2 regions of the Clostridium lapidicellarium genome follow, and region 2 is predicted to be linked to the other one. Evidence: a T-box and tRNA genes for the amino acid it is inferred to sense, from the RefSeq annotation. Region 2 holds a T-box; the other holds one or more tRNA genes.
The links. A T-box is a leader RNA that pairs with one kind of tRNA and senses whether it is charged. The one in region 2 lies ahead of leuS (leucine--tRNA ligase), so its partner is inferred to be a tRNA-Leu.
Positions count from the first base shown of each region.

Region 1 (6,398 bases), on a different contig from region 2:
ACCCTGAGTTTGCATTAAATTATAGTATAGAGAAATTTATAAAGCGTTTTGCATATATAGAAAAAAATGCTATTGACCGAGGTTTAGATATGAAGGATATGACATTGGATGAAATGAATAGACTTTGGGAAAAATCTAAAAGCAAATAAATTTTAGTTTTTATATGCAAAAAGAAGGAGTTTATAAATTAGTGCAGAATATGGCTAATATGTACTATAATTAAATATAGTAAGTGATAAATAATTTAAAATGCAATATACATAACATAATCAATAGCTGAATGTTTTTGTACAATATATGAGTATTTATTGCTTTCTATAAGATCTTGATTAAATTTAATTGAGATTAAATTTATAAAGATATTTGCATAGTCTTGCACATATGTCTATGAAAATAAGAGGAGGTAAAAAAGGTGAATAAATCAGAATTAATTACTGGTATAGCAGAAAAGTCAAAGTTAACTAAAAAAGATGCAGAGGCAGCTTTAAAGGGATTTATAGAAAGTGTGGAAGAAACACTTGAAAAAGGAGAAAAGGTTCAATTAGTTGGATTTGGAACATTTGAAGTGAGGAAAAGAGCTGCTAGAATTGGAAGAAATCCTAGAACCAAAGAAGAAATAAATATACCAGAATCAACGGTTCCTGTATTTAAAGCTGGTAAAGAATTTAAGGATAGAGTAAATAAATAAACATATTTTTTCAGTAAACCTGGATGAAAATCTGGGTTTTCTGTTTTAAGAAGGAGAATTTACATGAGATTAGATAAATATCTTAAGGTGTCCAGAATAATAAAGAGAAGAACTGCAGCGAAGGAAGCATGTGAGGGCGGAAGGGTTATCATAAATGGTAAAACAGCAAAACCGAGTACCGAGGTTAAAGGCGGAGATATAATACAGATTAAATATGCCAATAGTTCTCTTAAAGCAAAAATTTTAGATATTAAAAATCATACCAAAAAAGAAGATGCCCAGAAAATGTATGAGATAATTACGGATACAAAAGATGTAAAATAGAAAGTAATATAAATTATTCCCATCACATATATTTATTATAGGTGGAGGGGATGTTTTATGGAGAAAAAAGAAATAAAGCTGGAAGACAAAAAAAGCCTGCTGAGTCTTGAAAATAGAAAAAAATTAATACTGACCGGTATTATTGAAGTTATAAGTTTTAATGAAGATCAGATATCTTTAAATACTAATCTTGGAATTCTCAATATCAAGGGTAAGAATTTAAAGATGAATAAATTAGATGTACAAAATGGTGATGTTAGTATAATAGGTACTATAAACTCCTGCATTTATATAAACAATGAGCCTAAGAAAAAAAAGCATCATTTGTTGTCAAAAATGTTTAAGTAGTTTTTAACTGGAAAGGGCTATTATGATTATATCAATAAGTGATCAGCTCAGAATTATATTGTGCAGTATTATGGCAGGAATAATAACAGGAGTGTTATTTGATTTTTATAGATTGATAAGGGGATTGACCGGTTTAAATAAAATAATAGTGTTTATAGAAGATACTTTATTTTGGCTGTTTACGGCTATAGTTGTATTTATATTTTTAATGTATACCAATTATGCTTATCTGAGAATGTATGTTTACATTTTGCTGATAGTTGGGATATATTTATATTTAAAGATTTTTAGTCCTGTACTTATTAGCTTTTATAGAAAATTATTTAAAATAATTGGGAGGGTATTTAGAGTGATTTTAAATGTACTTATATATTTTTTCCAATATGCCGATTATATTGTTAAGAAAAAAAATAAAAAAAAATTATAAGAATTAACTTGAAGAAAATTAAAAATCAAATTACAATATAATTATAATACTATTTAGAATGATTTTGAAGAAAAGTTTTTAATTAAAGAAACTGGTGATTGTTATTGAAAATAAAAATCAAATGGAAAAATATATTCCTTTTATTGTTGGTTTTATACATAGGTTATATATTTGTAAGTCAGCAAATTACCATGCAGAATATAAAAAAACAAATATCTGAAACGAAATCTGAAGAGCAAAAATTAAAGGTTAGAAATCAAAAATTACAGGATGAAGTTAAAATGTCTGCATCTGACGTATATATAGAGAAATTGGCTAGAGAAAAACTAGGTCTTATTAAAGAAGGTGAAACTCCTGTAATAAATGTAAATAAATGATGATTGATTGTAAATTGTATCTGCAGTATGATGGAGGATAAGTAATTGTGTAGCAGGAAGAATTTTCAGGGGAAAATCCAGGAAATCCTACTTTGATTGAGTAAAGTCAGAAGAATAAAATGTTAATATATATAAGTATTATTTTTAAGGAGGAGTCTTTTTAATATGACCTTGAAGGCAGGAAACATACTAGAGGGAACAGTAGTTAATATTACTAGCTTTGGAGCCTTTGTAGAAGTTGAGGGTAAAACTGGTTTAGTCCATATATCTGAAGTATCAGATAATTATGTTAAAAATATAAGGGACTATTTAAAGGAAAAGGATAAAGTGAAAGTCAAGATAATTTCTATTGATGACAATGGCAAAATGAGTTTATCAATAAAACAGGCGTCACACAATAAGAAAAGCTTGAGACCATTAGAAATAGATTGGCAAAAGGAAAGCAACAAGCAGAATCAAGGTACTTTTGAAGATAGATTGTCTAAGTTTTTAAAGGATAGTGAGGAGAGATTTCAAGATATAAAGAAGCACCAGGATTCGAAGGGAAAAGGTTATAAGAGATCGTCTAATTATTGATCATATAATATAAGGAGGTCTGTAAAAGATCTCCTTTATTTAATAAAAAAGTTAGGCTTTAAAAATTGTTGACAATATTCTATTTATCATATATAATAACTTATGTTGTCAATCGATAGGTCATTAATTACTGCTGGAGTGGCGGAACAGGCAGACGCACAGGACTTAAAATCCTGCGGGCTTTAAAACCCGTACCGGTTCGATTCCGGTCTTCAGCACCAGTGTATTGTCGCGGGGTGGAGCAGCTGGTAGCTCGTCGGGCTCATAACCCGAAGGTCAGAGGTTCAAATCCTTTCCCCGCAACCAAATTAAATGAAGTATACGGTTAGTTATTATAAGTTAAGCAGAAGTGGTACATAGTGTCGCGGGGTGGAGCAGCTGGTAGCTCGTCGGGCTCATAACCCGAAGGTCAGAGGTTCAAATCCTTTCCCCGCAACCAAATTAAATGAAGTATACGGTTAGTTATTATAAGTTAAGCAGAAGTGGTACATAGTGTCGCGGGGTGGAGCAGCTGGTAGCTCGTCGGGCTCATAACCCGAAGGTCAGAGGTTCAAATCCTTTCCCCGCAACCAAATTAAATGAAGTATACGGTTAGTTATTATAAGTTAAGCAGAAGTGGTACATAGTGTCGCGGGGTGGAGCAGCTGGTAGCTCGTCGGGCTCATAACCCGAAGGTCGGAGGTTCAAATCCTTTCCCCGCAACCAAAATTATATAATATGGCGGAATAGCTCAGTTGGCGAGAGCATTCGGTTCATACCCGAAGTGTCATAGGTTCAAATCCTATTTCCGCTACCAAAACCGGGGACTTGCTAAATTTAGCAGGTCCCTTATGATTTGTACACAGAGTTCTACATAGAACTTTGTGTATTTTAGCCTGCAGGTAAAATTATGAACACTGTGGATAAATATTGAATATTATATGTGGATAAAAAGTGTGAAATAGAATTTTTTTAACGTAATTGTCTAAAATAAAGATTATAAAAAAAACATAGAAATTAATGTCTTAAAAAAAATATGAATACACCTCACCTTCTGACATTTATTTCCATAAGAGACTGCTATAATAAAGAAAGTGATTTTATATAGTGAGGTGATATTTTTGCAATATAGAGCGGAGGTTTTTCCTTATCAACGGACAAAAAAGATAGGTTGTGAAAGGAAAAAAAGCAAATTTAAAAATTTGGATTCCATTATTGAATTGGCATTTTACTTTTTAGCAGGTTTCTTGGTGGGAAGGGTTATGATGGTAAATCTTATGGCACCTTTTGGGATAGCATTTTTCATATCCATAGCGGTATGTGAAAAACAGGTGCCTTCACTGATGGCTGCCACCGGCACGTTTCTCGGGTACATATCTATATATGGAAATGTAAAATATTTACCAATGTATTGCACGATAATTGTTACATTAGCCTTTTTAAATTATATTCTAAAGGGCGTTGATAGAAACAAAAAACTTGTTTTTCTGTTTTCAGCTACATTTTTAGAATTTCTTTTTTATAAGTTTCTTGTAGTTAAGTTAACTGCTGGAGTAGCTGCTCTTAATTCTGTTTTTGAAGTTACGTGTGTTTTCTCATTATATTATATTATCAATTACTCTATAATATGTTTTAAAAAATCAAAAACTCGACATCTGTACAGCAGCGAAGAAATAATTAGTATGGCTATAACCATATCTTTGATTATAGCCGGAACTTGGGGAAGCAGTATAGGCGGAATATCTCTTAGGAATACAATAGCTTTAAGTTTTATCCTCATATTAGGTTATGTAAAGGGAAGCACTTCAGGTGCTGCGGCAGGAGTGGCAATGGGAGCTATTATAGGAGTTACTTCCAATAATGTTATAATTTATATTGCAGTTTATGGATTATGCGGCCTAATATCGGGTGTATTTAGGGAGACGGGTAAATTGTTTAGCGCTTCAGCTTATATTGTTACTTTTGCTGTATTAAAAATGTATTCTAATATAGGTGCCGAGTTTAAAATTGTAGAAGTAATCATAAGTTGTATTGTATTTCTATCCATACCTAAAAAAATATATAAAAAATTGGAATTGGAACTGGATTGCCAGGAAAAGCAAAGGCATTTAAAAGAAAATTATGCAGATAAGATCAAAGCTATTTTTACCAAGAAATTAAATAATTTTTCCAGTGTACTTGGTAATATGTCATCTGTTTTAGCTAAATTGGCTGAAAACGATAAATTGGCGATGAAAAATAAAAGCAGCGCTCTTATAGAAAACTTAGCCGATAGAGTTTGTACAAGCTGTGACATGAAGTCCATGTGCTGGAGAAGAGAGACTTTTTATACCTATAATGCATTTGCAGAATTGATACAGAACTTTCAGGAAAATAAAAAATATATACCGGAAGAAATTCAGAGAAAATGCATTCAGAGGACTTTTTTAATGAAAAATACTGAGGAAATTGTAAATAATTACATTATAGATGAAATGTGGAGGGTAAGATTGGGGGAATGCAGGGAACTTCTGGCCTCCCAAATAAAAAATATGGGTGATACAGTGTCAGAAATAGCGGAGGATTTTCATTCTAATATAAAGTTTAATTCTAAAGTTGAAAATGATATTCGCAGAATTTTAAACAAGGGAAATATCCATTACATGGATGTATTTTGTTTTAATGACGAAAGGGACCACTTGATTGTAAATCTCTCTATGGAAGCTTGTGGTGGAAAGCAGCAGTGTGTGAAAGATGTATTGCCGCTTATAAATAATGTTTCAGGTAAATTGATGTGTGTGAGCAACAGTGAGTGCAATATAGATTATTCTGTAGGTACCTGCAGTATAATTTTTAAAGAAATGCCCAAATATCACATATCTGCCTGCGTAAGCGGAAATTGTAAGGATGGAGAAAAATATAATGGGGACAACTATAGCTTTGGTGAATTGTCAGATGGGACATATATGACAATAATAAGTGATGGAATGGGATCTGGACCCCAGGCAGATCAAGAAAGCAGTGCTACTGTTGAGCTTATAAAAAAATTTACCGGTTCGGGATTTAAAAAGATGACGGCAATCAATACCATAAATTCTATCATGGGAATTAAATTTAATGAAGACGAGAAGTTTTCCACTCTGGACTTGAGCAGCATAGATCTGTATGAGGGAGAAATAAATTTCATAAAAATGGGTGCAGCAGCTAGTTTTATAAAAAGAGGAGATGATATTATAGTTATAAGATCCAAGACTCTTCCCATTGGGATATTGGATAAACCAGATATAGACATAACCGATAAAAGAATAATAAACGGAGATTTTATAGTTATGGTAAGTGATGGAGTGCTTGACTGCGATAGCGGTTCTACGGGCAACTTTCAATGGATGGTGGAATTCTTAAGAAAATTGGATTGTACGGATCCGAAGGAAATGTGCCAGGTTATAATTGACAAAGCTAAAGAAATATCCGGGGGAAAAGTGAAGGATGACATGACAGTAGTAGTCGAGAAAGTATATAGCCTTTATTGATAAAAAACATAATAAAATTCCTAATCTAATAATAGGAAATTGGGCTGTTGATGATCTATGGTGAATCAACAGCCTAAATAAGTAGTATAATTATTTAAAGACAAAAGATATTTTATTTATGGTATAATATAATAATATATTATATAATTTAGATTTTTAGATGTAGGAAG
Region 1 is NZ_JBGFFE010000006.1:13,063-19,460, reverse strand. It holds gene yabN (bifunctional methyltransferase/pyrophosphohydrolase YabN) at 1-149, shown strand, start outside; gene hbs (non-specific DNA-binding protein Hbs) at 413-688, shown strand; gene AB8S09_RS05935 (RNA-binding S4 domain-containing protein) at 752-1,012, shown strand; gene yabP (sporulation protein YabP) at 1,070-1,360, shown strand; gene yabQ (spore cortex biosynthesis protein YabQ) at 1,383-1,787, shown strand; gene AB8S09_RS05920 (FtsB family cell division protein) at 1,892-2,164, shown strand; gene AB8S09_RS05915 (S1 domain-containing RNA-binding protein) at 2,330-2,740, shown strand; tRNA gene AB8S09_RS05910 (tRNA-Leu) at 2,873-2,961, shown strand; tRNA gene AB8S09_RS05905 (tRNA-Met) at 2,971-3,046, shown strand; tRNA gene AB8S09_RS05900 (tRNA-Met) at 3,104-3,179, shown strand; tRNA gene AB8S09_RS05895 (tRNA-Met) at 3,237-3,312, shown strand; tRNA gene AB8S09_RS05890 (tRNA-Met) at 3,370-3,445, shown strand; tRNA gene AB8S09_RS05885 (tRNA-Met) at 3,460-3,536, shown strand; gene spoIIE (stage II sporulation protein E) at 3,841-6,228, shown strand.
Region 1: it has a tRNA-Leu gene. The T-box ahead of leuS (leucine--tRNA ligase) is inferred to sense a tRNA for this amino acid. The anticodon was not compared.

Region 2 (6,398 bases):
TTCTTTGAATTAGATAAATATCTATCATGTATTAGGAGATTTCCCTTTAATTTGAGAAAATCTCCTATTTTTTATAGTTATAATCCCTTTAATTTTCACATAATTAATTTTTTGCCGCTGAATTTTATGGTATAATTCAAATAGTGGCAATCTGAACACCAGGAGGTGAGCCCACATAAAAGAATGTGAAACAAGAATAATAAAAATAAATCCCGATGATATACGGTTAAAATTGAAAAATACTTCAGCTTCAAAAGTCAAAATGGAAAATCAAACAAACTACATATATGACTTTGAAGACGGGAGACTTGTAAAAAATCGGGGTTATGCACGGATAAGGGCAGTGGAAGATCTAATACATGATTCCAAACATTTTTATATGACTACAAAAAAACTTTTAAGCCAGGGGAAATATAAGGTAATGGAAGAAAATGAAGCAGAAATATCAGACCTGCAATCTGGTAAAAAAATATTTGTATCTCTTGGATTAAAATTGCTGCAATCAATAAAAAAATATAGGGAAAGCTATAAGTATAAAAACAGTCTAATTGAAATGGACATAAATGATAAATCCTTTTGTCCCTTTGCCTATGTTGAAATAGAAACCGCAGATGACAGAGAACTTGCTGAAATAGTAAATTTACTTGGATATTCCATGAAAGATATTACATCAAAGACCATATATGAGATACTTCAGAGCAGGTGAATATATGTTTGGTTATGTAACTCCTTACAAAATGGAACTTAAAATAAAAGATTATGAAAAATTCAAGGCATATTACTGCGGACTGTGTAAATCCATAAAACACAATATAGGGGATTTCCCCAGAATTTTCTTAAACTATGACATGACTTTCCTGGCAATACTTTTAGACTCTCTGGAAGAAGGCAGACAAAACTACATTAAAAAAAGATGTATCATCCACCCTGTAAAGAAAAAAATCATTTTGAAAGATAATCCTTCTTTAAAATATGCTGCCTTCTGCAGCATATCGCTTGTGTATTTCAAACTTCTGGATGATACAAAAGATGAAAAATCCATAAAAAGCAGGATATTGTCGGTTTATCTCAGAAGATATCTGAATTCCATGCCTGAAAATTTCAAGAAAAATTTTCAAGTTATAAAAAATAAACTTCGGAATCTATACAAGCTGGAAAAGGATTCCGGAAATAAATCCATAGATTTCCTGGCCAATCCCTTTGGAGAGCTTACAGGTTTTATACTGAGCTCATCGCAAGATGGAGATATTAAAAAGAAACTTTATTTTCTCGGGTACAATCTCGGAAAGTGGATATATATAATTGACGCTTTTGACGATTTAAATGAAGATATGCGCCGGGAAAAATTCAATGCCATAGATCACTGTTTCAACAGCAAAAAACTGAGTTTTGATGAATTTTCAAAACAGATAGAAAAAAGAATAGATTTTATTTTAGGCACCTGTGCCGCACAGTGTATGAATGCCTTTAAGGCACTTCCCATAAAGAGAAACGAAGAATTGCTCTATAATATATTACAATATGGACTTTTAGATAAAATGGATAAAGTTTTTAGAAGGGGCGTTTACAAAAATGAAAAATCCATATGAAGTACTTGAAATAAGCGAAAATGCTTCAAAAGAAGAGATAAAAAAAGCTTACAGAAAATTGGCTAAAAAATATCATCCTGATCAATATGACAACAATCCGCTCAGGGATTTGGCCGAAAACAAAATGAGAGAGATAAATGAAGCCTATGATTATCTGATGAAAGGCAACCCAAATCAAGAGCATTATGATACAGGAGAAAATTCTTACAGCAGTGAAAACAGTTCCGGAATGTATCAGTCTGTAGAAAATGACATATACAACGGCAACTTTAAAAATGCGGAATCAAAACTCATGAACGTAGGGACAAGGGATGCAGAGTGGAATTATCTAATGGGAATTCTAAATTTAAGAAGAGGCTGGTACAACGACGCTTATAATAACCTGAGCACTGCCTGCAGGCTTGATCCGAACAATTTTAAATACCAGAGTGCTTTCAATAAATTGTCTGGAATAAACCGTTCTTACAGGCAGCCATATTATGGAGATCAAAGAAAAGATCCCGACATATGCAACATCTGTGCCACACTGTACTGCCTGGACTGTTTCTGCGGCGGTGGAAACTACGGCGGATGCTAAATTAAAACAACAGAGGTGATTTTAAAATGGCAGAAAAAACAAATGCAGCTTCCAATATAGCCAAGGGAGGACTTCTAACTACCGTTGGTGTTATTCTGATCTATATAAGCAGCATAGTTCCCTTAAACAAAGCTTCAATACTGGTTCTGTCCTCACTGCTCATCCCGCTGGCAGTACTGATTACGGATTTCAAAAGCGCATTTACAGTTTATGCCGCCACTTCCCTACTGTCAATGATTATATGCGGATTCAGAATGGCGGTAATATCTTATATAATATTTTTTGGTCTATACGGGCTTGTCAAATATTATGTCGAAAAGCGTCAGAAATTACCTCTTGAAATCATATTGAAGCTGGTTTTCTTCAATATATGCATGGTTTTGCTGCTCTTAATATACAGCTTGTTTTTCCCGGGACTTTTAAAGATAAACTCCCGTTTTTATGTTATAATACTGGGGTTACAGGTAGTATTTTTACTGTACGATTATCTTTTGACACTGTTTATAAATTATATAAATAAATATTTTGTCAGGAAATTAAAATAATTTTTTCACATTATATGCTATTGACATATAAATTTTTGATGATATAATATTTATTGTTGAGTTTCAACAATAGTGCCCATTAGCCAAATGGTAAGGCACCTGTCTCTGGAACAGGCATTTGTTGGTTCGAATCCAGCATGGGCAGCCAAAAGAGAGCTTTCCAAAGAAAGTTCTCTTTTTTCAACAATTTTTCAAATTAATTCTTGACAAATCATTGTCCATTATTATAGAATGTAAGATAAATCAACATAAAGCTTTGAATAAGGAGTAGTAATATTTACATCACTAAAGAGAGCTGTTGTAAGGTGAAAAACAGTGTGAATATAATATGAACTTGCCTTAAGAGCTTATCTGGAAAATCAGATACGGTAAAAAACCGTTATTTTTCAAGGGAAATCAATTTATTGATTTAACTAGAGTGGTACCGCGGAAGCTAAACCTTTCGTCTCTTAAAAGAAGAGACGAAGGGTTTTTTTTATTTCACAACGGATATAGGAATTAATTACAAGATTATAAGCAAAGGAGAAGATTTTTATGTATAATGTAGAAATTGATAAAAAATGGCAAAAAAAATGGGAAGAAACAAACCTGTACAAATTTGACAAAAACGATCTGGACAATAAATTATATGTGATGGAGATGTTTTCCTATCCTTCAGGAAGCAAATTACATGCAGGCCACTGGTTTAACTATGCCCCCGTGGACTCCTGGGCCAGATTGAAAAGGATGCAGGGATACAACGTATTTCAGCCCATGGGATTTGACGCTTTCGGACTTCCTGCTGAAAACTATGCCATAAAAACCGGAATTCACCCAAAAGACTCCACCGAAAAAAATATCAGCACCATGGAAAAGCAGCTTAAATCCATGGGTGCCATGTTCAACTGGGAAAATGAAGTTATCACCTGCCACCCTGACTATTACAGGTGGAATCAGTGGTTGTTCCTGCAGCTTTACAAACATGGGCTGGCTTACAGAAAAAAAGCACCTGCAAACTGGTGTCCCAGCTGTAAAACAGTGCTCGCCAACGAACAGGTAAAGGACGGCTGCTGTGAACGCTGCGGAACGGAAGTCACCAAAAAAGACCTCACACAGTGGTTTTTTAAGATCACAGATTACGCAGAGGAATTGCTGCAGGATCTCGACAAACTGGATTGGCCGTCCAAGACAAAGGCCATGCAAAGACACTGGATAGGCAAGTCCACAGGTACAAATGTAACTTTCAAGGTAGTTGACTCTCCGGTGGAATTCAGTGTATTTACCACAAGGGTAGACACCCTGTTTGGCGTCACTTATGTAGTCATATCCCCCGAAAACGAACTGGTAGACAAAATAACCAGAGATGCCTATAAGGACAGGATTGAAAAATATAAGGAACAGGCAAGAAAACAAACTGACATTGAAAGGCAATCCATAACAAGAGAAAAAACAGGCGTATTTACAGGATCATATGCCATAAACCCCATAAACGGCAGAAAAGTTCCCATATGGGTGGGCGATTATGTACTGAATACCTACGGCACCGGTGCCGTAATGGCAGTCCCGGCCCATGACGAAAGGGATTTTGAATTTGCCAAAAAATACAAACTACCCATTGAAAGAGTCATAGAAGGAGGAAATTCTCTCCCATACGTAGAATATGGAGAGATGGTAAACAGCGGAAATTTCAGCGGATTATCCTCGGAAGAAGGTAAAAAAGCTGTAACCAAAGAGCTTGAAAAAATGGGTCTTGGATCTGCCAGGGTGAACTACAGGTTAAGGGACTGGTTGGTATCAAGGCAGAGATACTGGGGCACCCCCATACCGATAATATACTGCGACAAATGTGGAATTGTACCCGTACCGGAAGATAAACTCCCAGTAAAACTGCCCTATAATGTAGAATTCTCTCCGGATGGAAAATCCCCGCTTTTAAAATCAGAGGAATTTATGAACACAACATGTCCCATATGCGGGAGACCTGCCAGAAGAGAGGCAGATACACTGGACACCTTCGTATGTTCATCCTGGTATTATTTAAGGTATGTGGACAATAAAAACGACAAGCAGGCCTTCGATAAAGAAAAGATAGATAAAATGCTGCCTGTAGATATGTATGTAGGCGGACCGGAACATGCATGCATGCACCTTTTATATGCCAGATTCATTACCAAGGCACTGAGAGATATGGGATTTTTAAATTTTGACGAACCCTTCCTTTCTCTAAGACACCAGGGCATAATACTTGGACCCGACGGCCAGAAAATGAGCAAATCCAAGGGCAACACCATATCCCCGGACAGCTGCATACAAAAATACGGCTCCGATGTATTTAGAATGTACCTCATGTTCGGATTCGACTATGCCGAAGGAGGTGCCTGGAGTGAAGATGGTATTAAATCCATGGACAGATTTGTAGACAGGATAGAGAGAATTGTAAATTCCACAAAGGAAGCCCTTGCAGACGGAAAAAACAGTAAGACTTCCATGGACGGCATGGAAAGAGAATTAAATTATGTACGAAATCATTCAATAAAATCCGTATCGGAGGATACCGGTAAATTTCAATTCAATACGGCCATTGCCAGAATTATGGAGTTTGCAAATGCACTCTCCAAATATCTTCAGGAAGGCAAAAAGAATTTATCCCTGTTAAAGGACAGTGTACTTGATTTCATAAGGATACTGGCTCCTTTTGCACCACATTTCTCTGAAGAACAGTGGCAGAATCTAGGAATGAGTTACTCCATCTTCAATGAAAAATGGCCTGAGTTCAACCCGGATGCACTTGTAAAAAAAGAGGTTGAAATAGCTGTCCAGATAAACGGCAGGATAAGAGCCAAGTTAAACATTCCTACCGATCTAAATGAAAAGGGGATAGAAAAATTATCCCTTTCAAACCAGAATATAAAATCCCTGCTCAAAGGCAAGGATATAAAAAAGGTCATAGTGGTAAAAGGAAGACTCGTAAATATAGTTGCAAAATAGATTTGATAGGAGGACAGCACTGCAAAATCTTCGTGCTGCCCTCTTATTTATTATCCGGGAAATTTAATATTATTTATAAACTTGAAGTGCCTTTTCCGTAGAGTGCAATAGACTGGCCAGTTCAAAAACCTCTCCTTCGTCTGCCAGTTTATTCAATTGTACCTGATATCTCGTAGCCTCAGTTAATTTTCCCATGGAAGACAGCGTCAGTATGTTATTCATTATATCCGATACCAGGCTGGACTTAACTTCAAATAATTTTTGGGCGTCTTTTATTTCATCTTTTATCTCCAGCATCTGCTCATCAAGATGGAAAGCCGCATCTGCCGCACTCTTCAGCTTGAATTTGATGGCATCCGGTATCTCATGTTTATACTTGTAATTCAGGGAATGTTCTGCAGTAGCCCAAAAATTCATGGCCAAAGTCCTTATCTGGAATTCAGCCAGTATCTGTACTTCGCCCTCCGACATATTTACAGGGTATCTGATTACCATATGATAACTTCTGTAGCCGCTTTCCTTTACATTTGTGATATAATCTTTTTCATACATTATCTGCATGTCTTTTCTGTTCCTCACTATGCTGACCACTTTGCCTATATCATCTACAAACTGGCACATTATCCTTATACCTGCTATATCCTCCATTTCATATCCTATTCTATCCAAAGGTATATTAAATTTATTTGCTTTCTCAAGTATACTCGATATCTCCTTCAC
Region 2 is NZ_JBGFFE010000002.1:174,649-181,046, forward strand. It holds gene fba (class II fructose-1,6-bisphosphate aldolase) at 1-13, shown strand, start outside; gene AB8S09_RS02835 (class IV adenylate cyclase) at 176-706, shown strand; gene AB8S09_RS02840 (DUF5685 family protein) at 711-1,589, shown strand; gene AB8S09_RS02845 (J domain-containing protein) at 1,573-2,166, shown strand; gene AB8S09_RS02850 (hypothetical protein) at 2,193-2,711, shown strand; tRNA gene AB8S09_RS02855 (tRNA-Gln) at 2,785-2,859, shown strand; T-box leader at 2,959-3,164, shown strand; gene leuS (leucine--tRNA ligase) at 3,246-5,678, shown strand; gene yjbM (GTP diphosphokinase) at 5,748-6,398, opposite strand, start outside.